Regions from separate parts of the Citrobacter amalonaticus genome, predicted to be linked through region 2. Evidence: predicted binding sites of a transcription regulator. Region 2 holds the regulator's gene; the other holds the start of a gene.
The links. Region 2 encodes PhoB, which activates phosphate uptake and scavenging genes when phosphate is short. Its sites were predicted from a motif close to CTGTCATAAAACTGNCNNAT; they were not measured.
Positions count from the first base shown of each region.

Region 1: the regulator PhoB is predicted to act here: its motif matches at 9,561-9,580, upstream of phnC (phosphonate ABC transporter ATP-binding protein).

Region 1 covers NZ_CP014015.2:1,398,864-1,413,504, reverse strand. Annotated here, with positions in the region: gene phnN (ribose 1,5-bisphosphokinase) at 1-384, opposite strand, end outside; gene phnM (alpha-D-ribose 1-methylphosphonate 5-triphosphate diphosphatase) at 387-1,523, opposite strand; gene phnL (phosphonate C-P lyase system protein PhnL) at 1,520-2,206, opposite strand; gene phnK (phosphonate C-P lyase system protein PhnK) at 2,328-3,086, opposite strand; gene phnJ (alpha-D-ribose 1-methylphosphonate 5-phosphate C-P-lyase PhnJ) at 3,083-3,874, opposite strand; gene AL479_RS06750 (carbon-phosphorus lyase complex subunit PhnI) at 3,921-4,988, opposite strand; gene phnH (phosphonate C-P lyase system protein PhnH) at 4,988-5,572, opposite strand; gene phnG (phosphonate C-P lyase system protein PhnG) at 5,569-6,021, opposite strand; gene phnF (phosphonate metabolism transcriptional regulator PhnF) at 6,022-6,747, opposite strand; gene phnE (phosphonate ABC transporter, permease protein PhnE) at 6,768-7,547, opposite strand; gene phnD (phosphonate ABC transporter substrate-binding protein) at 7,645-8,661, opposite strand; gene phnC (phosphonate ABC transporter ATP-binding protein) at 8,685-9,473, opposite strand; gene yjdN (VOC family metalloprotein YjdN) at 9,606-10,052, opposite strand; gene AL479_RS06710 (zinc ribbon domain-containing protein YjdM) at 10,134-10,469, opposite strand; gene crfC (clamp-binding protein CrfC) at 10,997-13,351, shown strand; gene AL479_RS06700 (diguanylate cyclase regulator RdcB family protein) at 13,348-14,232, shown strand; gene kdgT (2-keto-3-deoxygluconate transporter) at 14,250-14,641, opposite strand, start outside.
Region 2 covers NZ_CP014015.2:3,077,513-3,092,153, forward strand. Annotated here, with positions in the region: gene sbcC (exonuclease subunit SbcC) at 1-2,548, opposite strand, end outside; gene sbcD (exonuclease subunit SbcD) at 2,545-3,747, opposite strand; gene phoB (phosphate response regulator transcription factor PhoB) at 3,944-4,633, shown strand; gene phoR (phosphate regulon sensor histidine kinase PhoR) at 4,675-5,970, shown strand; gene brnQ (branched-chain amino acid transporter carrier protein BrnQ) at 6,377-7,696, shown strand; gene proY (proline-specific permease ProY) at 7,775-9,148, shown strand; gene malZ (maltodextrin glucosidase) at 9,286-11,103, shown strand; gene AL479_RS14865 (LysR family transcriptional regulator) at 11,097-11,999, opposite strand; gene AL479_RS14870 (hydrolase) at 12,269-12,910, shown strand; gene AL479_RS14875 (antibiotic biosynthesis monooxygenase) at 13,051-13,596, shown strand; gene AL479_RS14880 (amidohydrolase) at 13,618-14,641, shown strand, end outside.

The sequences.
Region 1 (14,641 bases), 1.7 Mb from region 2:
TAAGCGCTGGCGCAAAATTGTCGGGGAGACCTGCAAGCAGACCGGCAGCAGCGCCGTGCCGTAGCGCGCCTGCGCCTGGGGCAGATGTGCGCGTGAGCCGTTGACCACCACGTCGAAGCCGCCGTTGAGCCAGAGATCGATCTCCACGCCGACGCCATAATAAAAGCCGTTAGCATGCCAGCTTAGCGCCAGCAGGTTATGCCCGGCGCGGGTGAAAAACTCTTGCTCGCTCAGGGCAACATGATTCTCGCTCCCGGCATTCGCCGCGCGGGTGATATAACGGTGCGCCACCAGGAGTTGCGCATGTTCCTGCTGACGGAGTGCGGTCAGCAAACTGTCCTTCCCGGAGCCGGACGGCCCCATCAACCAGATCAGTTTTCCCATACTCAGAACACCCTCTTTCCCTGGCGCCAGACGTGGTCAATGTGGATGTGATCGCCTTTACGGTGCGCCAGTACCAGATCGGCGCGTTTGCCTTCGCCGATCACGCCGCGATCGCTGAGACTGAGCGCCCGCGCCGGGTTGGCGGTTACCAGGCGGATCGCCTGCGGCAGCGTAAAGCGGTTGGCCGCGTCGTCTGCGACGCGAAATGCCGCATCCAGCAGGCTGGCGGGGTAGTAATCTGACGAGAGGATATCCAGTAACCCCAATTCAGCCAGCGTGTGCGCCGCGACGTTACCGGAATGAGAGCCACCGCGCACAATGTTCGGCGCACCCATCAGTACGTTCATGCCGTGCTGGCGTGAGGCTTCTGCAGCTTCGAACGTGGTGGGAAATTCGGCGATCACGCTGCCAAGCTGATGAGATTCCTGCACATGCCCGGAGGTGGCGTCATCGTGGCTTGCCAGCGCAATGTTGCGCTCACGGCACAGTTGCGCGATAGCGGTCCGGTTGGGCTGCGACCAGCGAGCCGCCAGTGCCAGTTGTTCCTCTTCGTAACGTGCCATCTGTTCATCGGTCAGCGAATATTTACCCTGATAATACTCACGATATTTCTCGCGGTTGGCGAATTGACGCTGTCCCGGCGAGTGATCCATCAGCGAAACCAGCGTGACCGGTTCGCGACTGACCAGCTTCTCGAACAGCGGCAGTGTGGTGTGGTGCGGCAGTTCGCAACGCAAATGCAGGCGATGCTCGGCGCGGTTTACCCCACGTTTTTGCGTCTCCTCCACGGCGTTGATCATTTTCTCCAGGTTTTCCAGACGATCGCCGCCGTCGCGGACATCGCCAATCGCCACCGCGTCCAGCACGGTGGTAATACCGCTGGCGACCATCAGCGCGTCGTGGCTGCTCATTGCCGAATGAGCAGGCCAGTCCACTTTCGGGCGTGGGGTAAAGAATTTGTCGAGATTATCGGTATGCAACTCAATCAGCCCCGGCAGCAGCCAGCCGCCTTCGCCGTCCAGCGCTTGCGGAAGACGGCTCTGACTTTGTGCAAAGGCGCGAATCACGCCATCCTGCATTTCCAGCGATCCCTGCACCACTTCATCTTCCAGCACCAGCTTTACATTGTTGATAATCATGGTGTTGTTCCCATCAGGTGCAGACGATCCGCCACGCGGTCGCGCACAGTTTGATCGTGAAAAATGCCGACAATGGCCGCACCGCGCGCTTTCGCCTCTTCAATCAGCGCCACCACGGCGGCACTGTTTTTGGCATCCAGCGACGCGGTTGGTTCGTCGAGTAACAGAATCGGGTAATCGACGATAAATCCGCGCGCGATATTGACGCGCTGTTGTTCACCGCCGGAAAAGGTTGACGGGGCGAGGTGCCACAGGCGTTCCGGCACGTTCAGACGGGTCAACAGGCTTGCGGCTTTGGCGGCGCACGCCTCGCGCGGTTCGCCGAGATCCAGCAGCGGTTGCATCACCACATCCAGCGCGGAGATCCGCGGGATCACCCGCAGAAACTGGCTCACCCAGCCGATCGTGGCGCGGCGGACTTCCCGCACTTTGCGCGCCGGGGCCTGCACCAGATCCACCCATTCGTCGTGATGGCGAATGTGAATGTGCCCCTCATCGGGCAGATAGTTGGCATACAGCGAACGCAGCAGCGTGGATTTCCCGCTGCCGGAGTGGCCATGTAGAACGACGCATTCGCCGTTTTTGACTTCCAGCGAGGCATTTTGCAGCACCGGCAGGCGCACGCCGTTTTGCTGGTGGAGCACAAAGGTTTTACTGACGTTTTCAACGCGGATCGCGTTCATTTTTAGCCTCTTTAAGCATTTGTGCATTCGATTGCCTGATGGCGCGTTGCTTATCAGGCCTACAAGCGATGCCGACCCGTAGGCCGGATAAGGCGCAGGCGCCATCCGGCAAAACAAAAAATCAGTTCTGCAATACGGACGACACCAGCAACTGGGTATACGGATGATGTGGATCGTCGAGCACACGGTCGGTTAATCCACTTTCCACCACCTGACCCTGTTTCATTACCAGCAGACGGTCTGCCAGCAGGCGCGCCACGCCTAAATCGTGGGTGACAATCACCACCGCCAGATCCAGTTCCACCACCAGCCCGCGCAGCAGATCCAACAGTTTCGCCTGGACGGAGACGTCGAGGCCGCCGGTCGGCTCATCCATAAACACCAGCTTCGGGTGGGTGACGAGGTTGCGGGCGATCTGCAGACGCTGCTGCATGCCGCCGGAAAAGGTGGTCGGGAGATCGTCGATACGAGAAGCCGGAATTTCGACCTCCTCCAGCCAGCGCTGGGCGGTGGCGCGGATCTCGCCGTAGTGGCGCGCGCCGGTCGCCATCAGGCGTTCGCCGATATTACCGCCCGCCGAAACTTGACGACGCAGGCCGTCCAGCGGGTGCTGATGTACCACGCCCCATTCAGTACGCAGCAGGCGGCGGCGGTCGGCTTCGCTCATGGCGTACAGCGAACGGTTCTGGTACTGAATCTCGCCTGACTGCGGCGTCAGGCGCGAGGAGATGGATTTCAGCAGAGTGGTTTTGCCGGAACCGGACTCCCCGACAATGCCCAGCACTTCGCCAGGCCACAGGTCAAAGGAGATATCGCTGAAGCCTTTGCCCGGCGCGTAGAGATGGGTCAGGTTATTAACCGAAAGCAGCGGTTGCGTCATTGGCTGAGTGCCTCGCTCTGTTGGCGGCAGTAGTCGGTGTCGGAGCAGACAAACATGCGTTTGCCGGTGTCATCGAGCACCACTTCATCAAGATAGCTGTGCGTTGAACCGCAGATGGCGCAGGGCTCATCCCAGGTCTGTACGGTGAACGGATGATCGTCGAAATCGAGACTTTCCACGCGGGTATACGGCGGCACGGCATAGATACGCTTTTCGCGTCCCGCGCCAAACAACTGGAGGGCGGGCATCATGTCCATCTTCGGGTTGTCGAATTTTGGGATTGGCGACGGGTCCATCACATAGCGTCCGTTGACTTTCACCGGGTAGGCGTAAGTGGTGGCGATATGGCCGAAGCGGGCGATATCTTCATACAGCTTCACCTGCATGATCCCGTACTCCTCCAGCGCGTGCATAGTGCGGGTTTCCGTTTCACGAGGTTCGATAAAACGCAGCGGTTCAGGGATCGGCACCTGAAAGATCAGGATCTGATCTTCCGCCAGCGGCGTTTCCGGGATCCGGTGACGGGTCTGGATCAACGTGGCGTCTTCCGTGCGCTCGGTGGTATTGACCCCGGTGACGCGTTTGAAGAAGTTGCGGATCGATACGGCGTTGGTGGTGTCATCCGCGCCCTGATCGATAACCTTCAGCACGTCCGGTTCACCAATCACGCTGGCGGTAATCTGGATCCCGCCGGTTCCCCAGCCGTAAGGCATCGGCATCTCGCGGCCACCGAACGGCACCTGATAGCCGGGGATGGCCACCGCTTTGAGGATTGCGCGGCGGATCATGCGTTTGGTCTGCTCATCCAGATAAGCAAAGTTGTAGCCGGAGAGGTTAGTGGTCACGAGCGGCCTCCTGTTGCAGGCGTTTGAGCAGTTCCAGCTCGGCCTGGAAATCGACGTAGTGGGGGAGCTTGAGGTGCGAAACAAAACCCGCTGCCTCGACGTTATCCGCGTGCGCCAGCACAAACTCTTCGTCCTGCGCCGGTCCCGTGACCGTTTCATCGTAATCGGGTGCCTGTAGGGCTCTGTCTACCAGCGCCATTGCCATCGCTTTGCGTTCGCTCATGCCGAACACCAGTCCGTAACCGCGGGTAAAGTGAGGCGCATCGTTGTCCGGGGCGATAAAGCCGTTGACCATTTCACATTCGGTCATCAGCAGTTCGCCGACGTTGATCGCAAATCCCAGTTCTTCCGGTACCGTTTCCAGCGCAACGTAGCCACTGCGGATTTCGGCCGCGAACGGGTGATTGCGCCCATAGCCGCGTTGGGTGGAGTAGGCCAGCGCCAGCAGATAGCCCTCATCGCCGCGCATCAGCTGTTGCAGACGTGAGGCGCGGGAACAGGGGTAAACCGGCGGCGTGCGGGTGATGTCATCCGGCGTGGCGCCGTTATCTTCTTCGGGCTTCGCCAGCCCTTGATTCGCCAGCAGCGAAAAGACATGCGGGGCGGCGTCCTGCGTACTTTCTGCAGTCCGCAGCGGCGGCGTTTCGCCATTCGCCAGCAGCGTAAAATCGAGCAGACGATGAGTGTAGTCGTAGGTGGGCCCTAACAGCTGTCCGCCCGGAATATCCTTATAGACTGCGGAGATACGGCGTTCCAGGCGCATTTCCGCGCTGTTCAGCGGCTCGCTTACCGCCAGCTTTGCCAGCGTGGTGCGGTAGGCGCGCAGCAGAAAGATGGCTTCGACGTTATCGCCGCTGGCCTGTTTGAGCGCCAGCGCCGCCAGTTCGCGATCGGCAATGCCGCCTTCGGTCATTACGCGATCAACAGCCAGATTCATCTGCTGTTCGATCTGCGCCACGCTCAGTTCGGCAACGGTATCGTCGCCCCGGCGTCGCTGCTCCTGTAACGCGTGGGCGTTGGCTATCGCCTTTTCGCCCCCTTTGACGGCTACGTACATCAGCACACCTCCACATGGGTGGTTCGCGGAATAGCCAGCAGCCGTTCACCGCAGGTGAGGATGAGGTCAACGCCCAGCGGGAACGGATGCGGGCGTTCGGTAAGTTCGTGGATCAGGCACTCTGGCAACTGCGGTGCGATCATTCGCTCTTCGGCGATACCTGCCCCGGTCAGGCGTAACATCCGCCCGCCGCTCAGGCTGGAGACCTGCACGATCAGCGTGGCGCTGGTCTCCGGCGCGACGGCGGAACCGGCGGAGAGGGCATTAAGCTGTTCGCTGCTGATGCGCTCGTCGGCCACGGCAAAGGCCGCCAGTTGGGGTTGTTCGACCATCGGGGCATTGGTGTGAAAACGCAGGTTCTGGCTGGCGATATCATTATTCATCGCAGGCGACAGCCAGACCGGCGTATCGCCGTCGACTAACGTCAGCAGGACGCTGGTGGTCGCCAGATTCAACGGCTGCCAGCCGTGTTTCAGTTGATGCAGGGCAACAATCACTCCCGGTTCGCTCATCGCTTTCAGCAGACGGCGAAAGCTTTGTTGGGCGTCCTGGACGGGCAGGGTAAAGGCGGTCTGTAGGGTCATTCGTTATCTCCGCGTACCAGCGTAAAGAAGTCGACCCGGCTGGCGTTGACTTCGGCGCGACGGGCGGTGATTTCCGCATCGCGTTCTGCTTCCAGCGGGCTAATTAAGGTTTCCATCAGGTTCTGGAAATGCGTTTGTTCCTGCAGTAACGCGTCGATGACGGCGCACTGCTCGGCGTGATGTTTGTTGCGTCCCAGCAGGTAGCTGTAACCCAGCGTGCCGCTTTTCAGGCGAACCACTGCGCGGGTCAGCGTGGTGTCCCCGGCAAAGAAGCGGTTGCCGGTGCCGCCCATGCGCGCCTGAATTTGCATCAGTCCGCTTTCCGGGGCGCGAATCAGTTCATATTCTGGTGCCAGTTTTAACACCTGGAGTCGCGCATTCAGGGCATCGGCCTTGCTGTAAGCCAGCGCGCGCATCCAGCGCTGGCGGGTGGCGGTATCGAAATGCATTCAGTGCTCCATAGTGAATTCGATCATGTCGGCGCGGGTCAGGCTGACGGAATACTCCATCGCACGTTCCTCGCCTTCACGGTGGTTCAGGGTGCGCACGCAGAGCAGCGGCGCCATGTTGGGGATTTCCAGCACCTTGCTCTCTTTGGCCTGCGCACGCCGGGCGCTGATGCGCGTCTGGGTGCGCTTGAGCGTCAGGCCGGACTGTTCGCGCAAGTAGTCGTGCAGCGAGCCGTGGTTAAAACCTTGCAGCAGCGGCCAGAGGGTCAGGTCGGAAAAGTAATGTTCGATCAGACACAGGGCGATGCCGTTTACCCGTCGCAGGGTGCGCAGGTGAATGACGTTATCGCCCTCCTGCACGCTGAGCGCATCGGCAACGTGACGGGAGGCCGGGCGCAGTACTGCCAGCAGTTTTTCGCTGGTGGGATGGCTTCCCTGATCCAACAGGTTCTGACTAAAACGAGCCTGGGCGTTAAGCGGATAATCGAACGGGCGCATCAGCACCAGTACGCCGACGCCCTGACGACGCTGGACCCAGCCGCGCTCAACCAACTGGTCGATGGCGCGGCGCAGGGTGTGGCGATTAACCTCATAACGCGCGGCAAGCTGATGCTCGGCGGGCAGATAATCGCCGCAGCGGTAATGTTGACGTAGCTCCTGCTCTAGTCTCGCGGCAATCTCCTGATAACGCGTTGGATAACTGGTCGGATGTGTAGACAAGTGCATAGCAATCAATGCCTCGCTAATCAGATAAAGTGCTTACGTAAACGCTGGGAAAGAAAATCCAGCAGGCTGACGGTCACAATGATCAACACCATCAGGGCGCAGGTTTGCTGGAACTGGAAACCGCGAATCGCCTCCCACAGCGTGACGCCAATGCCGCCTGCGCCCACCATCCCGACGACGGTTGCTGAACGGACGTTGGATTCAAAGCGGTACAGCGAGTAGGAGATCAGCAGCGGCATCACCTGGGGCAGTACACCGTAAAGAATCTCTTCGATTTTGTTGGCGCCAGTGGCGCGAATACCTTCAACCGGGCCAGGCTCAATGGCTTCCACCGCTTCGGACAACAGTTTGGAGAGCACGCCGGTAGTGTGGATAAACAGCGCCATGACGCCGGCAAACGGACCGAGGCCGACAGCGACCACGAATAGCATCGCAAACACCATTTCGTTGATGGCGCGGCAGGCATCCATCAGACGGCGCATTGGCTGGTAGATCCACCAGGGCACGAGGTTGTCGGCGCACATCAGGCCGAAGGGAATGGAGAGGATCACGGCCAGCGCGGTACCCCAGACGGCGATTTGCAGGGTCACCGCCATTTCACCAAGATAGTCCTGCCACTGGCTAAAATCGGGGGGGAAAAAGTCGGCGGCGAAGGTCGCCATGTTGCCGGAATCCTGAATCAGCGTGAGCGGGGCCATTTCGGCGCCTTTCCACGACACGACCAACACGGCAAGCAGAATGGCCCAACTCACGAGCGAGAACCAACTGCGCTTTGGCGGGGCAACGGTGATGGTTTGCATGTTTAACTCCGTGCGTAGGTTATTGCCGGATGGCGGCTACGCCTTATCCGGCCTACGTTTGTCGGCCCGGTAAGCAAAGCGCCACCGGGCATCAGGTTTACTGCACCGCTTTAGTGACGCTGGTCATGGCGCTCAGCGCCGCGGTCAGACGGTCAAGATCGTCCAGTTGCGCTTTAATCGCGGAAGATTTGCTGGTCTTCTCTTCGGCGTTCAGTCCCTTGTTGTCCTGCACGCCCTGCATCTCTTTAAACAGCGCGAGCTGGCGAATCGGCACCAGTTGCAGGTCGCTGGAGGCGCGGAACGGCGCCCAACCCAGGCGTTCCAGCACGGTTTTTTCTTCTGGCGTTTTGCCGTAGTTCATGAAGAAGTCGTACACCTTGTCCTTGGTGGCTTCAGAGAGGTTCTTACGCCAGACGATCGGATCGCCCGGGATCAGCGGCGACTTCCAGATCACCTTCAGCGCTTTCAGCTTGTCCGGCGCGGACGTTTTCAGCTTGTCGAGGTTCTCGGTGTTGTTGGTGGCAACATCCACTTGCTTGTTGGCGACCGCAAGAGCGTTGGTTTCATGACCGGCGTTGACGGTGCGTTTGAAGTCGCTGGCGGTAATATTGTTTTTCGCGAAGACGTAATAGCCAGGGACGAGATAGCCGGAGGTGGAGTTAGGATCACCATTACCGAAGGTGAGATCTTTGCGTTTGGCGATCAGATCGTCGAGGTTGTTGATCGGACTGTCCTTGTTGACGATCAGCACGCTCCAGTAACCCGGCGATCCATCGGCGGCGACGGTCTGGGCAAACACTTGTCCGTTAGCGCGATCCACCGCTTCCATTGCCGAGAGGTTACCGTACCAGGCGATATCAACTTTGTTAAAGCGCATGCCCTGGATGATCCCGGCGTAGTCCGGGGCGAAGAAGGCGTTCACTTTCACGCCCAGTTTCTTCTCCATATCCTTCAGGAACGGGTCCCATTGGGGCTTCAGGTTTTGCTGTGATTCGGTCGAAATAATGCCAAAGTTCAGTGCTTTTTCCTGCTCTTCGGCATGGACCGGGCTGAGCAGGGTGCTGAGACTAAACATGCTGGTAAAGGCCAGCGCGGCAACTGTCTTATAGCTCATTTCCATTCCTCATTGTGGGGATGTCAGGCAGCCTGTGCGTTCTGTTCGACGCGGTTCATGCTGCGGTAGAGATGGTCAAATCGTTCGTTATCAAAGAGCTGGCTGCTGCCGTCATAGAAGACGTGTCCCTGACGCAGCGCGACAATGCGTTCGCAGTAGCGCAGGGCGTAATCCACCTGATGCAGCGTGACGACGACGGTAATGCCGTCGGTCTGGTTAATGTCGCGCAGGGTGTCCATCACGATGCGCGCGGATTCCGGGTCCAGTGAGGCAATCGGCTCATCGGCGAGGATCACTTTGGCCTGCTGCATCAGCGCCCGGGCGATGGCCACGCGCTGCTGTTGACCGCCGGAGAGCGTTGAGACGCGCTGCCAGGCAAAGTGCGCCATCCCGACGCGGGTCAGTGCCTGGAGCGCGCGCTGTTTCTGCTCTGCGCTAAACCAGCTAAAACAGGTGCGCCAGAACGGCGTGCTGCCGAGCGCGCCAATCAGCACGTTCTCCAGCACCGTCAGGCGATTCACCAGATTGAACTGTTGGAAGATGTAACCGGTATGCGCGCGGCTTTTGCGGATATCGCGCGCCAGTCGGCCTTCGTGTTGAACGGTGCGACCGAGTAGCTCGACGCGGCTACCTGCTGATTTATCACCGATAATCAAACCGCTCAGATGACGTAAAAGGGTGGATTTGCCGGAACCCGACGGCCCAAGCAGAGCTACCATCTCACCGGAACCGATGTTCAGATCAACCGCATGCAGCGCCTGATGCTGATTGAACGTTTTGGAGAGTTTCTCGACGCGAATGATCGTTTCCATGATGCGGCCTCTCTAAAAAAAGTGGCCCCATCGTGGCGGATCAATATGACGTTTGGGTTAAGGGGACGTTACCTGCCGATGAAGAGTTAAGGTGAGTTTGATGACAGGACGGGAGGCACGCCTCCCGTGAGGTTACTCGGTTGGCTGGGGTTGTTTGACGACGTTGATCATCCACGGTACGCCGTAGCGATCGCTGACTTTGCCAAAGCCATGCGCCCAGAAGGTTTCCTGCCAGTCCATTTCGATTTGACCCTCTGCGGCGAGATTGTCAAACCATTGCTTCCCTTCGTTGACATTTTGCGTGTCAAGGACCAGCGTGAAACCTGAATAATGGGCGTTTCCCGTTGGGATGCCATCGCTCATCATGATGTCGCTATGGGCAATGCGTACATTGGCATGGGCGATAGCGGTATCGGGGAATGTCATTCCGGACGGGCAACCGTCTTCGCTGTCCTGCGCCGGTTTGGGCATTTCACCGAAGCTGATTTTATAAAGGAGTTCTGCACCCAGCGTCTTTTGATAATACGCGATGGCGTCGGCACAGTTTCCGGCAAAAGAGATGTAGGGACTTAACGGCATAATCTTTACCTCAGGTAAGAGAAGCCAGTTAAGTGTAGTTATCACAGGCCCGGTAAGCGAAGCGCCACCGGGCAATTTACATCAGTTCTTTTTCACGAATTCTGATTTCAGCTTCATCGGGCCAAAGCCATCAATTTTGCAATCGATGTTGTGGTCGCCTTCCACCAGACGAATGTTTTTCACTTTCGTGCCGATTTTCAGCATTGAAGAGCTGCCTTTGACTTTCAGATCTTTCACGACGGTGACGCTGTCGCCGTCAGCCAGCAGATTACCGTTGGCATCTTTCACGATCAGTTCGTCGCTGTCATGCGCTGGTTCTGCATCGTTCCATTCATGGGCGCATTCCGGGCAGATGTACATGCCGTTATCTTCGTAAGTGTATTCGGAGTTGCATTGTGGGCAGTGGGGTAATGACATGTCGATTTCCTCAAAAGTCAGCAAGGGCAAAAGCGCCCAAAAAATGGCAGATTGCCGAAAAAGGACGCAATTATACACAAAATCCTTAACGTTGTCGGGACTACTCTGTTTTTAAGGTAAATACCGTACTGTGACCGTAACCTGTCTGCCAGACAGAAAAAACGCGCTAATATTTTTAAGGGAAATTGCTACCGTTTGTTATTTGAGATAAGGTGACGAGAAATATTCGAAATAATTGGCTGAGCGAATTTTAGTTAGGGTTCGTTTACATCACCTTCCCCCTTATTTCTGGTAGGTGAAATTAACCAAAACTGGCCTGGGTTTTTATAAAACTGAACTACGCTTTTTTACTTTCTTATGCCACTGAGTGTTATTCAAAAATAGTAATTAAAATAATAACTTCATCAATATCAGTAGATTAATTAATAAATTCTTTTTCCATACGTAATTATTAAAGCCGAGCATTCACTAATAAACGAAACGGCTAAATAAAAGCAATAAAAATTTGCGTTAAGGAAACATTTTTTATGTACACACAGACAATATATGAATTGAGCCAGGAAGCGGAACGCTTGCTGATGCTCTCTTTAGAGCATCTTAAGACCGTAAAAAAAATGCCAACGGCCACTCTGGAGGACGCTTCCTCATTAAAGAGTGAGGATGACTTCAACGTTCAGCCCATGCATTTCAGTACCCGGGGTGCCGAGGCCCAGCAGGCCACGCTGAACAATGAGTTGCGAAAAATCTCGCGACTGGAAATGGTACTGGCGATCGTTGGCACCATGAAAGCGGGAAAGTCGACGACGATCAATGCCATTGTCGGCACGGAGGTGCTGCCCAATCGCAACCGTCCGATGACCGCGTTGCCGACGCTGATCCGCCATACGCCTGGTCAGAAAGAACCGGTGCTGCATTTTTCCCACGTTGCGCCCATCGATGCGCTGATGAAAACACTGCAAGAGAGCATGCACGCCTGCGATCGGCAGAATCTGACGCAGGTGTTGGAAATTGATAAAGACATGAACGGCCTCATGCAACGCATCGAAAGAGGGGAAGCGTTTGAGCGCCATTACCTCGGCGCGCAGCCGATCTTTCACTGCCTGAAAAGCCTTAACGATTTGGTGCGCCTGTCGAAAGCGCTGGACGTCGATTTTCCCTTTTCTGCCTATGCGGCGATTGAACATATTCCGGTGATTGAGGTGGAGTTTGTGCATCTGGCGGGGCTGGAGAATTATCCGGGTCAACTGACGTTACTGGACACCCCCGGGCCAAACGAAGCCGGGCAGCCGCATCTGCAAAAAATGCTCAATGAGCAACTGGCTCGCGCCTCCGCCGTTCTGGCGGTGATGGACTATACGCAGTTGAAATCGATTTCTGATGAAGAGGTGCGTCAGGCCATTGCCGCGGTAGGAAAATCGGTGCCGTTGTATGCGTTGGTGAACAAATTCGACCAGAAAGATCGCAACAGCGATGATGAAGAGCAGGTGAGGGCGCTGATTTCCGGTACCCTGATGAAGGGCTGTATTAATCCGGCGCAAATTTATCCGGTCTCCTCGATGTGGGGATATCTGGCCAATCGGGCACGCCATGAGCTGGCAAACCACGGTCATCTGCCGGATCACGAAGAGCAGCGCTGGGTACAGGACTTTGCTGAAGCCGCGCTTGGTCGGCGCTGGCGAAGCGCCGATCTGGATGATATCGAACACCTGCGCCATGCGGCAGATTTGCTGTGGGAAGATTCGCTGTTTGAACAGCCGATCCAGACCTTAATTCATGCCGCCTATGCTAATGCGTCGCTGTATGCGCTGCGTTCCGCCTCGCATAAATTGCTGAATTACGCCCACAGCGCCCGCGAATATCTGGATTTCCGTTATCACTGTCTGACGGTGGCCTTTGACACGTTGCAGCAAAATATCGTGCGTCTGGAAGCGGATATGCAGCAACTTAAGGTGAGCCAGGACAGCGTCAGTGACGAAATCCACCATGAAGTCGGGCTGGCGCTGGCGTCGGCCAACGACTTTCTCAACCAGCAGCAGGCCACGATCTTGCGTAACATCGAGACCTTTTTCAGCCGCGAACAGATCCTGAAACTGTCGCGTGGCGATAGCTGGTCGCCGCTGCCGCAGGCGGAGATTGACGGGGAGATGTTGGTGCTGCATGACGAAGCGCAGGCGCAGGTGATCCTCAGTAAGCTACGTTCCGCCTGTGAGGGCGTCCTGCTGGCGGCGCAGGAAAACATCAGCCGCGACCTGGCGATGCGTTTTGAACAACTGAAAGCCACGCTCAGCCGGTCACTGAACGAGGCAATGCGCCCTATCGAAATGCGGGTGAAAGAGGAGTTGAGCCATGCGGGGTTTCGCCCCCGAATCAGCTTTCCGGCCTTTCACGCGTCCATGTTTAACTTCACGACGCGCCAGTTATTCAGCGATGCGATTGCCCAGCAGGACCACGTCGAAAGTGACGAACCTCGTGTAAGCGGGGTGCGTGAAACCTTCTCCCGCTGGCTGAATCAGCCGAACTGGAGCTGGAATGACTATGTCGAAGCGAAGACACGCTATCTGATTGATATTAATGCGCTACACCAGAGCCTGGCGGAGTACGTCAGCCACTTCTGCCAACAAATTCGTAAAGCTTTAGCCGCGCAGGTCGATGTTTCAGTTACGGCAGGACTGGCAACGTTTTTTGCCGATTTCTCATTGTGCCTGGCGGGATTACAGGAGAGCCTGCGCGAGAGTTTGCTGGTTCGTCAGCAGAATGAATCGGCTGTTCAGAGTCTGAGTCAGCAGTTGCAGCACAGTATTGCCGCCACCGCCTGGATTTATGAAGACTCTCGCCTGCTCCGTGACGACATTCAAACCCTTTTTGTGGCCGAACACACATGACAAACGCGTTACTGGAAGGCCCCGGACGGACGCTGGAGTGTATCCACCCAAAGTTTATGGTCGATCTGGTTCAGGGAGAAGAACCGAAACGGGCAGGCGGCACGTTGCAACAGCAGCAGTTTCGCGAACGTCTGACGCAGGAGATTCTGTCCCAGACGCAGTTACGGGCGTGGGCGATGGCCGGAATGTTCAGCGAACATCTGATGATGCGCCTGAAGCTGGTGGAAAAGCTGGCGGGTATGCTCGATCCGGGGCATCTGGCGCTGACGCGGATCTCTGCGCGACTGCAGGTTCTGCAACAGACGGATCTCTCTCGCGGACCGTCCATCCCAGGGCTGGTTCAGCAACTTAACACCCTCAGCGAGTGGTTTCGCCAGCGCAGTGCCTGGAAGGAGAAGGCGCTGAGCCAGCGTGGCCTCACGGTCCAGGCCGGGGAACACAGTGAACAGGTGTTTACTCGATGGTTGGCGGGGGCCTATGAGGGATGGTCGCTGCCGGGGCGGTGTTTTATTGCGCTTGAAGAGTTGCGTTGGGGACCGTTTGGCGATGCCTGTCGTCTGGCGAATCCGGACGTGGCGGCGATGCTGAAAGATAATCTCCGGGCGATGGCGACAAACTATCTGGCCCACAGTATCAATGCCGCGCCGACGACGCGTCACTATTATCATCAGTGGTTGAGTACCACCGCCGGTTCAGGCGAATACAGCGACATGCTGAGCTGGTTGGGAGACTGGTGCGAGGCGGATAAACATCCGGTGTGCTGGTCTGTGACGCAACGCTGGCAGACGGTTGCGTTGGGTATGCCGCGACTCTGTTCGGCAAAACGGCTGGTGGATGCGATGGTCGAAGAGGTGTTTCCACCCTCTCCCCTTAGGTTTTGAGAGGAGAGGGCTGATGATTAGTGGTTTGCGGATTCCGCTGTCGCTTCTTCCGCCGCTACAGGCGCCGGTAGCCTGGCGAAGCGTTTGGCGTAGAGCGCGGTAATAATCGGCACCAGAATCGCCGTGACCACTACGCTGGCGGCGACCAGCGCCGTCGCGGAGGCGGCGACCGGTTCAAACGCCGGGTTGATTTGCGCGATGATCACCGGGTTGGCAACGGCGGCACCTGCCGCAGAGGACGCCGCGACACCTGCAGTACCATTACCACCACCGATCACACGGTCAGCAATGATCAGCGGAATACCGGTGATGACAATAACCGCCACACCCAGCAGGATGCCCAGCAGACCAGTATCAACAATCACGCCCAGGTTAATGGTGTTACCCAACGCAAAGCCGAAGAATGGAA
Region 2 (14,641 bases):
GGCGTATTTCGCCCTGACGCGTGGCGTTGTCGCGTACCCGATCGTTTAACTGCGCCACGGTTTGCTGAACATGCTCAATCGACTGTGTGGGATCCAGACCCGCTGGCGGCTGTTGCTGATGTGCCGCCAGCGCCTGCGCCGATTGTGCGGCGAGCGTCTGTGCCTGCTGAACCTGATTTTCCAGCGACTGTTTTAGCTGTTCCAGACGCGTGACCGCCTCGTCATCCAGCAGCGCGGCAAGAAATGCCGCCTGATCGGCAAATATACTGTGCTCAAGCGCAGCATCGAACTGCGCCTGCGCATCGGCAGCGCGCTGAGTTTCCTGCTTCTCCTGCTGCTGTAATGTCTGCAATTGACTGTGCAGCGACACGCACTCGTCATGAACCTGACGCCAGTTTTCCAGCGTCACGCTTGCATCATCTTCAGCGTCGGTATCGGCGACGGGCAGCGTCTCGAGCAGCGGGGTGAGTTGCGCGATGCGCGCCTGTAACGCCGTCAACTCCGTCTGCCGCTGTTGCCATGTTTGTGCATCCGCCGCGCGCGCGTCTAACCATGCTTCCTCGCTGCCTTCCTCAGGAAGTGACAACGTATAGCGGCTTAACTGGGCTGCCAGCGTCGCCTGGCGCTGGTCGATTTGCTGGCGGAACTGCGCCACCTGTTGCGCATGGGCGGTAATTTGCGCTTGTAGATCATGGCGCTGGTTGAGCTGGTAGAGTTGCTGCTCGTGTTCATCCTGCGCCATCAACCAGGGTTGAATATCCTCCTGCGGCTGTAACGTGACGTTCAGTGCGCCGATCGTGGCTTGCCACTGTTGAGTGAGCGCTTGCTCTTCTTTAACCAGCGCCTGCGCTTCGCTTTCATCACGCTGAAGCTGCTGGTTGACGGCCTCTGATTGTCCCCGCAGGGTGGCGCCTTCATCGGCCAGCGATTTGACTTCTTTTTCCAGCGCATCGCGTCGCGCCTGATTAACACCGGGTTCGAGTGCCTGATACGCCGCGACAGCAGGATGGGTGGTGGAACCGCAAAGCGGGCAGGGCTGGCCGGACTGCAACTGCGCACGCTGGCTTTCCAGATCCTTGATCCGTGCTTCCTGCTCACAGAGCGTTTTAACATCCTGATACTGCTGATATTTATCTTTATACTGCTGGCGTTTAGCCTCCAGCAGGGTGTTGAGTCGGGCCAGTTCCTGTTTGTTATGCGTCATCGTCGCCTGAAGCTGACTCAAACGCGTCAGTCGGGGAACAATCTGACCATGGAGCGAAAGCAGTTGCTGGCGCAGGGGGCGCTGTTGCGCATGCTTCGCCAGCGCAACAGCGACTTCATCCGCCGTCAGATTGAGCGTCACCGGCGGCAGCGATTCCAGCTTGCGGCTGTCGTTGACCTGCTGTTGCTGCCATTTTGCCAGTTGAACGTTATCGCTGGCCTGCTGAGCAAAAAGGGCGCGCCATCCTCCTAACTCGTTGCTCCACAGGCGAAAGCGATCGTGTTCGTTTAGCCACTCGCTTAGCGTCTGTTGCGTGGCGAGCAGGGCAGTGGACTGCCGCTCAGCCTGGCGGCGGATGTGATTGCGAAGCGTGAATCTACTCTGTAAGCGAGCATTCACTTCGTTAATCTGCTGACGAGTGCGGGAAACGGTAGCAGATTGCTCCTGAATGCGCTCCCACAGTGGGCGCAACGCTCTGGCGGGCTGCGCAAGGCTGAGCGCTGCCAGCTGTGGTTGGGCGTTTTCCAGCGCTTCCTGTGCAACCTGCAGCATTTGCTGACGCTGGTTCGCGTCGGCCTGCAGTTCGCGCTGTCGCGTCAGCCAGTTCAGTTGCTGTTGTCCTGTCTGCTGTTGGGCGACCAGTTGTTTCTCTTCGTCAGTGAGTGCCTGCAAACTTTCTGTCAGCGTCTGCAACGCCTCTGGCGCTAACAGCGCGACGCCGCTGGCCTGCGCCTGTAATTTTTCCAGTTCGGTGCGTGCGCTTTTGTGCTGCTCAAAAACCTGAGCGGAAATCTGGCCGTAAATTTCCGTGCCGGTCAGTTCTTCCAGCAGTTCCGCTCGCTCCTTCGGTTTAGCGTTGAGGAAGGCGGCGAACTGCCCCTGTGAGAGCAGCATTGAGCGGGTAAAGCGGCCGTAATCCAGCCCGGTCAGTTCCGCCGTCATCTCCAGTTTGTCTTTCACTTTATCGGCAAGGATTTTCCCGTCGGCACAGCGCGCCAGTTCAACGCGCGGAACCTGCAAATTACCGTCGGGCTGGTTGCGCGCCCGGTTTTGGCTCCAGAACGCACGATACGCTTCGCCTTTGACTTCAAACTCCACTTCCGCCAGACATTCCGCCGTATCGCGGGTCATCAGATCGTTCTGCGATTGCGACACGGTATTCAGGCGCGGCGTCTCGTGGTACAGCGCCAGGCAAATCGCGTCGAGCAGAGTGGTTTTTCCCGCCCCGGTAGGCCCGGTAATCGCAAACAGTCCGTTGCTGGCAAAGGGTTCCACTGTGAAATCGACCTTCCATTCCCCTTTCAGCGAGTTGAGGTTTTTCAGGCGCAGACTGAGAATCTTCATGCCTCATGCTCCCCGGACAGTGTCTGTAGTGTGCGGTGAAAAAGTGATGTCAGGCGTTCACACTGAGGCGGCTCAAGTTCTTCCAGCGCCAGACGGCGGGTAAATACTTCATCCACGCTCAGTTCGCTCAGCGTTTCCCGGCGTTCGTTACTCAACATGCGTTCGCGCTGCTCCCGACTGCGGCGAACTAACAGCACCTCAACGGGCAGTGTTTCCGTCAGCGTCTGAATTTTCCGCTGCATGTCATGCAGGTATTCATCGGTGGTGATTTCAATATCCAGCCAGACCGGGGTTTCCAGCGGACTGTCACGCCACTGCTCCAGTTGTTCGGTAATGGCGGCAAGATCGCCCTTCAGCACAGCCAGCGGTTGCGTTACCGGAACAGTGAGCTCCTCGACGCTGGTTAATGCGCCGTCCTGGAAGTCCACCCGATGCACGTATTTGCTTTTGCCGCATTCGTCAAAGCTCAGCGCGATGGGCGAGCCGCAGTAGCGGATATGCTCCGTACCGCCAATTTTCTGCGCCCGGTGGATGTGACCCAGTGCGATATAATCGGCAGGCGGGAAATTTTGCGCCGGGAAAGCATCCAGCGTGCCAATATAAATGTCACGCACGGCGTCACTTTTGCTGGCACCCACGGTAGTCAGGTGGCCGGTGGCGATAATCGGCAGGGCGAGATCGCCACGCAACGCGCAGGCGGCCTCGTATTGCTGCTGGTAATAGTCGGTGATGGCACCCAGTAAATGCTGTTGTTTTTCCTGGCCAGAGAGTCCCGCCTGGCTGCTGATAATGTCGCGTGGGCGTAAAAATGGCACCGGGCACAGCACCGCGCCGGGCTGACCATCGCGACGATGCAGGATCTGCGGCGCGTGACCGGCGCTGGCCACAACCGTGGTATTGAGAAACGCCAGAATCTCACGGGATTCATTCAGCGTGGCGACGGAATCATGATTTCCCGCTAATACCACCAGATGACAGCCCGTTTGCTGTAGGTTGACCACAAAACGGTTATAGAGCTCGCGGGCATAGCTTGGCGGTGAGCCGGTATCGAAGATATCGCCTGCCACGATGATCGCGTCCACCTGTTGCTCAACCGCTGTTTCCAGCAGCCAGTCAAGAAAGGCCTGATGTTCAGCGGCACGGCTTTTGCTGTAGAAATTTTGTCCCAGATGCCAGTCAGAGGTGTGAAGGATGCGCATAACGGTTCCATGGCAAAAAAGCATAAAGGGGATTATAACCATTCGGGGGCTGTAATATCTCGTTTCTCGGGTGTCATAAATCAACAACCTAAGGTTAACGTCAGCACGCATTTTCATAAATCTGTCATAAAACTGACGCATAATGGCGCCGCATTAAGACAGATGATGATAAGCAACTTATATAACAGGGCAAATCATGGCGAGACGTATTCTGGTCGTAGAAGATGAAGCTCCAATTCGCGAAATGGTCTGTTTCGTGCTTGAGCAAAATGGCTTTCAGCCCGTTGAAGCTGAAGATTATGACAGTGCGGTGAACCAGCTTAATGAACCCTGGCCGGATTTGATCCTCCTTGACTGGATGTTGCCTGGTGGTTCTGGTCTACAGTTTATTAAACACCTCAAGCGTGAAGCGATGACCCGGGATATTCCGGTCATGATGTTGACCGCCAGAGGGGAAGAAGAGGATCGCGTACGCGGCCTGGAAACCGGCGCGGACGACTACATTACCAAACCGTTCTCGCCGAAAGAGCTGGTTGCCCGCATCAAAGCGGTGATGCGTAGGATTTCGCCGATGGCGGTGGAAGAGGTCATTGAGATGCAGGGGCTAAGCCTGGATCCCACCTCGCACCGCGTGATGACCGGCGAAAACCCGCTCGATATGGGGCCGACGGAATTTAAACTCCTGCATTTCTTTATGACGCATCCCGAGCGGGTTTACAGCCGTGAGCAACTGCTGAATCACGTCTGGGGCACCAACGTCTACGTTGAGGATCGCACGGTTGATGTGCATATTCGCCGTCTGCGTAAGGCGCTGGAAGCCAGCGGCCACGATCGGATGGTGCAGACGGTTCGCGGGACAGGGTATCGTTTTTCGACCCGTTTTTGAAAGGCAAGAACAAGAGCCTGGCTCTGAAGGGAGAGTGACCCGTGCTGGAACGGCTGTCATGGAAAAGGTTGGTGCTGGAGCTGATACTTTGCTGTATCCCGACCTTGATCCTAAGTGCATTTTTGGGTTACCTGCCGTGGTTTTTACTGGCATCGGTAACAGGACTGCTTATCTGGCATTTCTGGAATTTATTACGCCTCTCATGGTGGCTGTGGGTCGACAGAAGCATGACGCCGCCGCCGGGACGAGGCAGTTGGGAACCGCTGCTGTATGGGTTGCATCAGATGCAACTGCGCAATAAAAAGCGTCGTCGTGAGCTGGGCAATCTGATTAAACGCTTTCGCAGCGGGGCGGAGTCGCTGCCCGATGCGGTGGTGTTGACCACCGAAGAGGGGGGGATCTTCTGGTGTAACGGTCTGGCGCAACAGGTGCTGGGCTTACGCTGGCCGGACGATAGCGGACAGAACATCCTGAACCTGCTGCGTTATCCGGAGTTTACGCAGTACCTCAAGTTGCGGGATTTCAGCCGACCGTTAAATCTGGTGCTTAATACCGGCCGACACCTGGAAATCCGCGTCATGCCGTATACCGATAAGCAACTGCTGATGGTGGCGCGCGACATGACCCAGATGCACCAGCTCGAAGGCGCGAGACGCAATTTCTTCGCCAACGTGAGCCACGAACTGCGTACCCCGCTCACGGTGTTGCAGGGCTATCTTGAAATGATGCACGAGCAAACGCTGGAAGGGGCAACGCGCGAAAAAGCGCTGTTAACGATGCGCGACCAGACCTCGCGCATGGAAGGACTGGTGAAACAGTTGCTCACGCTGTCGAAAATCGAAGCCGCCCCGACGCTTCTGCTCAATGAGCAGGTCGATGTCCCTATGATGCTGCGGATGGTTGAACGCGAGGCGCAGACGCTCAGTCAGCAGAAGCACACGTTCAGTTTTGAGGTGGATAACCAGCTGAAAGTACTGGGGAATGAAGAGCAACTGCGTAGCGCGATGTCCAACCTGGTGTATAACGCGGTGAACCATACCCCAGCGGGAACCCATATCACCGTCCGCTGGTATGCGGCGCCGCACGGCGCGGAGTTTAGCGTGGAGGATAACGGACCGGGCATTGCGCCGGAACATATCCCACGGTTAACAGAGCGATTTTATCGGGTGGATAAAGCGCGATCGCGGCAAACGGGCGGCAGTGGACTGGGACTGGCTATCGTTAAACACGCGCTGAATCATCACGAAAGTCGCCTGATGATCGACAGTCAACCGGGTAAAGGGACGCGCTTTAGTTTTGTGCTGCCGGAACGATTAATTGCCAAAAAAAGTGCTTAAAGTGCAATCGTAAGGTTTTCTTTCCATAAGCCAGCTAATGCTGGCTTATTTTCTTTGCGGCTAAGATAACTCTGCTGAATTTATCAACGTCTGGTTGTTTTTTGTTCGCATGATAAGCCATGACTTTTTCTTTAGTATGGTGTTTTACACTAGTGTGAGATTTGATATCGCTATAATCTTCCGGTTTTTGGATCCCTCCTTGCTTTAAAACGTTATAAGCGTTTAAATTGCGCCCCAGATGCTGTCAGACTGACTGTATTCAGGCGGTAAATCGAAAAACTATTCTTTGCTTTCCTGGTTATGGGATATATCCCTCTGGAATGGCTTAAAAAAACCGCTGTTTCTTCCCGCAGGGAAAGACACTACGTTAATTTAATCAACACCACATCCACAGGCCGTAAGCTTTATGACCCATCAGTTAAAATCGCGCGATATTATTGCGCTGGGCTTTATGACTTTTGCGCTGTTCGTCGGCGCAGGGAACATCATCTTTCCTCCAATGGTTGGTTTGCAGGCAGGCGAAAACGTCTGGATGGCGGCATTCGGTTTTCTGATCACCGCTGTTGGGCTACCGGTGCTGACCGTTATCGCGCTGGCGAAAGTCGGTGGTGGCGTTGACAGTCTGAGTACCCCTATCGGTAAAGTGGCTGGCGTTTTGCTGGCGACCGTCTGCTATCTGGCCGTCGGACCGTTATTTGCTACGCCGCGTACCGCAACGGTCTCTTTTGAAGTGGGCATTGCCCCGCTGACCGGCGACTCGACGCTGCCGCTGTTTATCTACAGCGTGGTCTATTTTTCCATTGTCATTCTGGTGTCGCTCTATCCGGGCAAACTGCTGGATACCGTGGGTAACTTCCTGGCGCCACTGAAGATTCTGGCGCTGATTGTGCTCTCCGTTGCGGCCATCATCTGGCCTGCCGGCCCGATCAGTCATGCCATGGAAGCCTATCAGACGGCGGCATTCTCCAATGGTTTCGTTAACGGTTACCTGACGATGGATACGCTGGGCGCGATGGTTTTTGGCATCGTTATTGTTAACGCCGCCCGTTCTCGCGGCGTGACCGAAGCGCGTCTGCTGACCCGTTATACCGTCTGGGCTGGCCTGATGGCGGGCGTAGGATTAACGTTGCTGTACCTGGCGCTGTTCCGTCTCGGATCTGACAGCGCCACGCTGGTCGATCAGTCGGCGAACGGCGCGGCGATCCTGCATGCCTATGTTCAGCACACCTTTGGCGGTGCGGGTAGCCTGCTGCTGGCGGCGCTGATCTTCATCGCCTGTCTGGTAACGGCGGTCGGCCTGACCTGCGCCTGCGCGGAATTCTTCGCCCAGTATGTGCCGCTCTCCTACCGCACGCTGGTGTTTATTCTTGGCGGCTTCTCGATGGTGGTTTCTAACCTGGGGCTCAGCCATCTGATTCAGATTTCTATTCCGGTGCTGACGGCAATCTACCCGCCGTGTATCGCACTGGTTGTATTAAGTTTTACCCGCTCATGGTGGCATAATTCGACCCGCGTCATTGCTCCGGCAATGTTTATCAGCCTGATTTTTGGTATCCTTGATGGTATTAAAGCATCGGCAATCGGCGACGTGTTACCGGCCTGGACCCAGCGCTTACCGCTGGCGGAACAAGGTCTGGCGTGGTTAATGCCTACCGTCGTGATGGTGATCCTGGCGGTTGTCTGGGATCGCGCAGCAGGTCGACAGGTGACTTCCAGCGCACACTAAGATTGCGGAAAAAGTGTTTTAACCACGGGGCTATTACTGGCCCCGTGGTTTTTTATTGTGTTGATGGGTTAGGAATCGATGGAAAGTAATAACAAGCTGAAGCGTGGGCTAAGCACCCGACACATTCGCTTTATGGCCCTGGGCTCAGCAATCGGCACCGGGCTGTTTTATGGCTCTGCGGACGCCATCAAAATGGCCGGGCCGAGCGTGCTGCTGGCCTACATTATCGGTGGGGTGGCGGCCTATATCATTATGCGCGCGTTGGGGGAAATGTCTGTACACAACCCTTCCGCCAGCTCCTTTTCGCGCTATGCGCAGGAAAACCTCGGCCCGCTCGCCGGTTACATTACCGGCTGGACCTACTGTTTTGAAATCCTGATTGTCGCCATTGCCGACGTGACCGCGTTCGGCATCTATATGGGCGTCTGGTTTCCGACGGTGCCGCACTGGATCTGGGTGCTCAGCGTGGTGCTGATCATTTGCGCCATCAACCTGATGAGCGTGAAAGTGTTTGGTGAGCTGGAGTTCTGGTTCTCCTTCTTTAAAGTTGCCACCATCATCATCATGATTGTGGCTGGCTTCGGTATCATCATCTGGGGGATTGGCAACGGCGGACAACCGACCGGGATCCATAACCTGTGGACTAACGGCGGTTTCTTCAGCAACGGCTGGCTGGGGATGGTGATGTCGCTGCAGATGGTGATGTTTGCCTACGGCGGTATTGAGATCATCGGTATCACTGCCGGTGAAGCGAAAGACCCGGAGAAGTCTATTCCGCGCGCGATTAACTCGGTGCCGATGCGTATCCTGGTGTTCTATGTGGGGACACTGTTCGTCATTATGTCTATCTACCCGTGGAACCAGGTGGGAACCGACGGTAGCCCGTTTGTGTTGACCTTCCAGCATCTCGGTATCACCTTTGCTGCCAGCATTCTCAACTTTGTGGTGCTTACGGCGTCACTGTCGGCGATTAACTCTGACGTCTTTGGCGTCGGTCGTATGCTGCACGGGATGGCGGAGCAGGGCAGTGCGCCGAAAGTGTTCGCCAAAACCTCGCGTCGGGGGATCCCGTGGGTCACCGTGATGGTGATGACTATCGCTCTGCTGTTTGCGGTGTATCTGAATTACATCATGCCGGAGAATGTCTTCCTGGTGATTGCGTCGCTGGCGACCTTCGCGACGGTATGGGTGTGGATTATGATCCTGCTGTCGCAAATCGCTTTCCGTCGTCGTCTGCCGCCGGAAGAGGTGAAAGCGCTGAAGTTTAAAGTGCCGGGCGGCGTGGCAACGACCATTGTAGGCCTGATTTTCCTCGTCTTTATCATCGGACTGATCGGTTATCATCCGGACACCCGCATCTCGTTGTACGTTGGCTGTGGCTGGATTGTTCTGCTGATGATTGGCTGGATGTTCAAGCGTCGCCACGATCGTCAGATGGCGCAAGCGCAGTAATGTTGTACCGGGTGGCGTGAATGCCATCCGGTCATTTCTCCTCCCCCGAACTCCTCCCCCAATAAACCTTCAGATGATGAGTTATCCTGTAAATCGCTATGGCAAGGTGTGCTCATTTTCATCAAAGGGGATACGTGATGTTGAACGCCTGGCACCTACCGGTTGCCCCATTTGTTAAGCAAAACAAAGACCAACTGACCATTACGCTCTGGCTGACGGGGGAGAACCTGCCGCAGCGCGTCACGCTACGTGCGGAAAATGACAACGAAGAAATTGCGCTGGCGATGCACAAATTACGCACGCAGCCGTTTCCGGGCGTGACCGCCTGGCGTGCGGCGATTGATCTTCGCAGCGGGCAGCCGCGTCGGCGCTACAGCTTCAAGCTGCTCTGGATCGATCGCCAGTTGTGGTTTACACCGCAAGGATTCAGCCGTTTTCCGCCTGCTCGTCTGGAGCAATTTGCCGTGGATGCGCCGGACAGCGGGCCGCAGTGGGTGGCCGATCAGGTTTTCTACCAAATCTTTCCCGACCGTTTTGCCCGTAGCGCGTCACGCGACGCGCAGCAGGATCAGGTCTATTACCATCACGCCGCCGGGCAGGAGATTGTGCTACGTGACTGGGATGAACCGTTGACCGCGCAAGCTGGCGGCTCTACGTTTTATGGCGGCGACCTCGACGGCATCAGCGAAAAACTGCCGTACCTGAAAAAGCTGGGCGTCACCGCCCTGTACCTGAACCCGGTATTCACCGCCCCGAGCGTGCATAAATATGATACTGAGGATTACCGTCACGTTGATCCGCAGTTTGGCGGCGATCCGGCGCTGATGCGTCTGCGGTTGAAAACCCAACAACAGGGGATGCGGCTGGTGCTGGACGGCGTGTTTAACCACAGCGGCGACTCCCATACATGGTTCGATCGTCATCAGCGCGGCTCCGGCGGCGCGTGCCACCATCCGGATTCTCCCTGGCGTGACTGGTACAGCTTTTCGCCGGACGGCGTTGCGCTGGACTGGCTGGGATACTCCAGTCTGCCGAAGTTGGATTATCAGTCCGAAAATCTGGTCAACGAAATGTATCGCGGCGAAGACAGCATCGTTCGTCACTGGCTGAAAGCACCGTGGAACATGGATGGCTGGCGGCTCGACGTCGTGCATATGCTGGGTGAAGCGGGCGGTGCGCGTAATAACCTTCAGCATGTCGCCGGGATCACTCAGGCGGCGAAGGGAACGCAGCCTGACGCCTACGTCTTTGGCGAACACTTTGGTGATGCGCGACAGTGGCTGCAGGCGGATGCAGAAGATGCTGCGATGAACTATCGTGGCTTCACTTTTCCGCTGTGGGGTTTTCTTGCCAATACCGATATCTCTTACGATCCCCAGCAGATTGACGCGCAGACCTGTATGGCGTGGATGGAGAACTATCGCGCCGGGCTCTCTCATCAGCAGCAGTTGCGGATGTTCAACCAGCTCGACAGTCATGATACCGCCCGTTTCAAATCGCTCCTGGGCAATGATGTCGCCCGTCTGCCGCTGGCGGTCGTCTGGCTGTTTAGTTGGCCCGGCGTGCCCTGTATCTATTACGGCGATGAGGTGGGACTGGATGGCGATAACGATCCGTTCTGCCGCAAGACGTTTCCCTGGCAGGAGGAAAAACAGGATGCCACATTGCTTGCCTTGTACCAGCGGATGGCGAAGCTGAGGCATGGCATTCCGGCGCTACGCTACGGTGGGTGCCAGGTGGTCTATGCGGAAGACAACGTGGTGGTATTTTTGCGCGTCTACCAGCAGCAGCGCGTGCTGGTCGCCATTAACCGCGGCGAGGCGTGTGAAGTGGTGCTCCCGGCGTCACCGCTGCTCAACGTAAAAGAATGGTGCGGCAAAGAAGGGAAAGGGCAACTGTCTGACGATATTCTGACATTGCCGGCGATTTCCGCCACTCTCTGGGTGAATCACTGATACAGCCGCGCGATATCGGGGCTGGCAAGCAGCGTTTCCCGCCACCAGCGGTGCGCCAGCCCGTTGTGACCCTCGCGCCATGCCATATAGGCGACATCTTTTTCGCGAAACGAGATAACGCTTTTTTCGACCAGCTCGCCCGTGGCAAGCCACGGGCTGGCAATATGACGCGGGAGAAACCCACAGCCCATCCCGGCGCGCAGCAGCGCCACTTTACTGTGAAAATCATCGACATGGATCTGCGGCTGTTCTTCCATCAGGTTGGTTTGCAGCGGATGGCAAAAACGCGCGCTGTCGCTGATGACAATGGCGCGGTGCAGGCAAAGTTGTTCATTCGTCAATCGGTCAGAGAGTGCGGCTAGCGGATGATTGGGCGCCACCACAAAGACATTATCCAGAGTGCCTAACATTTTGTAGGACCACGCGGCAGATGTCGGCGGTTCGTTAATCGCGCCAAGAATGATATCCGCGCCATTATGCGTTAGCTCTTCCCATGACCCCGCCAGCGTGTGGTATGAAAATTTAAGCAGCGTCTGTTTGTTCAGCGCGTGGAAGGCGTCGATGAGAGGTAACAGCACCTCAAAGGGGAAGGAGACATCCAGTGCAACTACCAGCTCTTTTTCCCAACCGGAGCTCAGTTGCAGCGCCTGCTTTTCCAGATCTTTTGCCGCGCTGAGCAGCAAACGCCCCTTTTCCAGCATCATCAGTCCGGTATCGGTGAATTTGGCCCGATGCCCGGAGCGGTCAAGCAGTTCGATGTTCAGGTCTTTTTCCAGCTTCTGAATCATATAGCTGAGCGCCGCGGGCGTCTTAAACAACGATTCGGCAGCGGCGGCAAAAGTACCGTATTTGTCGATAGCGTCCAGGATAAGCAGAACGTCCAGATTAATGCGCATAGGCTGAATATATCCCTGAAAATAAACCCCTCTGTTGTACCGAATGACGAGAAACAAAACCAGTGAATAAATTAGATGGAAGATGTGCATTTTTTTGAAGATAAAAGAAATATTGCCGTGACAGGGCTTATTTCACACAACGGTAAGTTTTCTTTAATAAGTCGTTAGAAATTTCCAACTATACTAAACAGGCTTTCTGATTCAGGATTTGATGGCTGACGGCGGATACCAGACGTCAATTTCTAACTCATTGATTAAGGAAGTATATTATGTCTATTCGGGAACTGATTAATCCATCTAACTCGACGCTCATTTTTATTGACCATCAGCCGCAAATGGCATTTGGGGTAGCGAATATTGATCGCCAGACGCTGAAAAATAATACTGTCGCGCTGGCGAAAGCCGGCAAAATATTTAATGTGCCGGTCATTTATACTTCAGTCGAAACAAAAAGTTTTAGTGGTTACATCTGGCCTGAGTTACTGGCGGTGCATCCGGATGTGAAACCTATCGAACGTACCTCCATGAACTCCTGGGAAGACGCGGCGTTTGTGAAAGCCGTGGCGGCGACCGGGCGTAAAAAACTGATTATCTCTGCCTTATGGACTGAAGTGTGCCTGACCTTCCCGGCACTGATGGCGCTGGAAGCCGGTTACGAAGTGTATGTGGTAACGGATACCTCCGGCGGCACCTCTGTTGATGCGCATGAGCGCGCGATCGATCGCATGGTGCAGGCCGGCGCCGTACCGGTGACCTGGCAACAGGTTATGCTGGAGTACCAGCGTGACTGGTCACGCAAAGAGACCTATGACGCGGTGATGGATCTGGTTCGTGAACACAGTGGCGCTTACGGCATGGGCGTGGATTATGCCTACACCCTGGTGCACGGCGCGCCGGAACGTAAAGCCTGATTCTGAATTAAAAACCAGGAAAATCAATGCATTGATTTTCGGCTGATGATCACAAGGAAGGAAAAACCACGTCTTTTCCTTCCTTGTCAGCAGTCTGATGGCGGGGCAACCCGCCATTACCCTTCAGCAAGGAACTTTTCATGGCGCAGAATACACATGTGACGTTGGTAATTACGCATACGCTGCAGCCCGACCAGGCGGCGCGTTATGAGCTATGGTTGGGGAAAATCATGCCAGTCGCGGCAGCGTTTCCCGGGCATCTTGGGGCGAATGTGATTCGTCCGACGGATGGGCAAAATCTGTGGAACATCATTATTCGCTTCGACACGCTCGAGCATCTCTATAACTGGACGCAGTCAGACACGCGGCGGATCCTGGTCGAAGAGATCGCTCCACTGTTGGCGGAAGGCGATAAAACCGAGATCCACACCGAAGCGGCATTCTGGTTTACGCCCCCCGCGCCACACGTCCGTCAACCGCTGCGCTGGAAGCAGTTTCTGATCACCCTGTTGGTTATCTTCCCCAGCACCAATCTGGTGCCGTGGCTGACCGGCATGCTATTGCCGTCGCTGAAGGGAACGCTGTTACTGCATCTAATCAACGATGCCTGTGTGGTTGCGCTGGTGGTCTGGTTGTGGATGCCCATCGTAACCCGTTTGTTTGCCGGTTGGTTGAAAAAAGCCTGATCGGCTCGTCAGGAGAGTGTTATGTCTCAAACTGCCTCATTGATTCTGACCCACGGAAAAATACATACCCTCGATAGCCACCGCCCGCAGGCTGATGCCGTGGCGATCAAGGACGGAAAAATTCTCGCCACGGGAACGCACGATCAGGTGATGCGTTTTGCCGCTGATGGTACACAGGTGATTGATCTGAAAGGTCACACTGTGATTCCGGGGCTTAATGATTCCCACCTGCATTTGATCCGCGGTGGGCTGAATTACAATCTGGAGCTGCGCTGGGAAGGGGTACCCTCGCTGGCCGATGCACTGCGTATGCTGAAAGAACAGGCCGACCGAACCCCGTCACCGCAATGGGTTCGCGTGGTGGGCGGCTGGAGTGAATTTCAGTTTGCCGAACGCCGGATGCCAACGCTGGAAGAGCTTAACGACGCCGCGCCGGATACTCCCGTTTTCGTGCTGCATCTGTACGATCGTGCGCTGTTAAACCGCGCGGCGCTGAAAGCCGTGGGATACACCAAAGCGACACCCGATCCGGCAGGCGGCGAGATCGTCCGCGATGGCAACGGTAACCCCACCGGGATGCTGATCGCCAAACCTAACGCCATGATCCTTTACTCGACGCTGGCGAAAGGGCCAAAACTGCCGCTGGAGATGCAGGTGAACTCCACCCGCCAGTTTATGCGTGAACTGAATCGTCTCGGACTGACCAGCGCCATCGACGCTGGCGGCGGTTTTCAGAACTACCCGGAAGATTACGAGATCATCGAGCAACTGCATGCCAACAATCAGATGACGGTGCGCATTGCCTATAACCTGTTTACTCAGCGGCCGAAGCAGGAGCTGGAAGACTTTGAGCGCTGGACCGATATGCTCAAGCCGGGCCAGGGGACCGATTTCTACCGTGCGAACGGGGCCGGGGAGATGCTGGTCTTCTCCGCAGCGGACTTTGAAGACTTCCTGCAACCGCGCCCGGATTTGCCGCAAGGGATGGAGGATGAACTGGAGCGCGTGGTGCGCCATCTGGTGGAGCACCGCTGGCCGTTCCGTC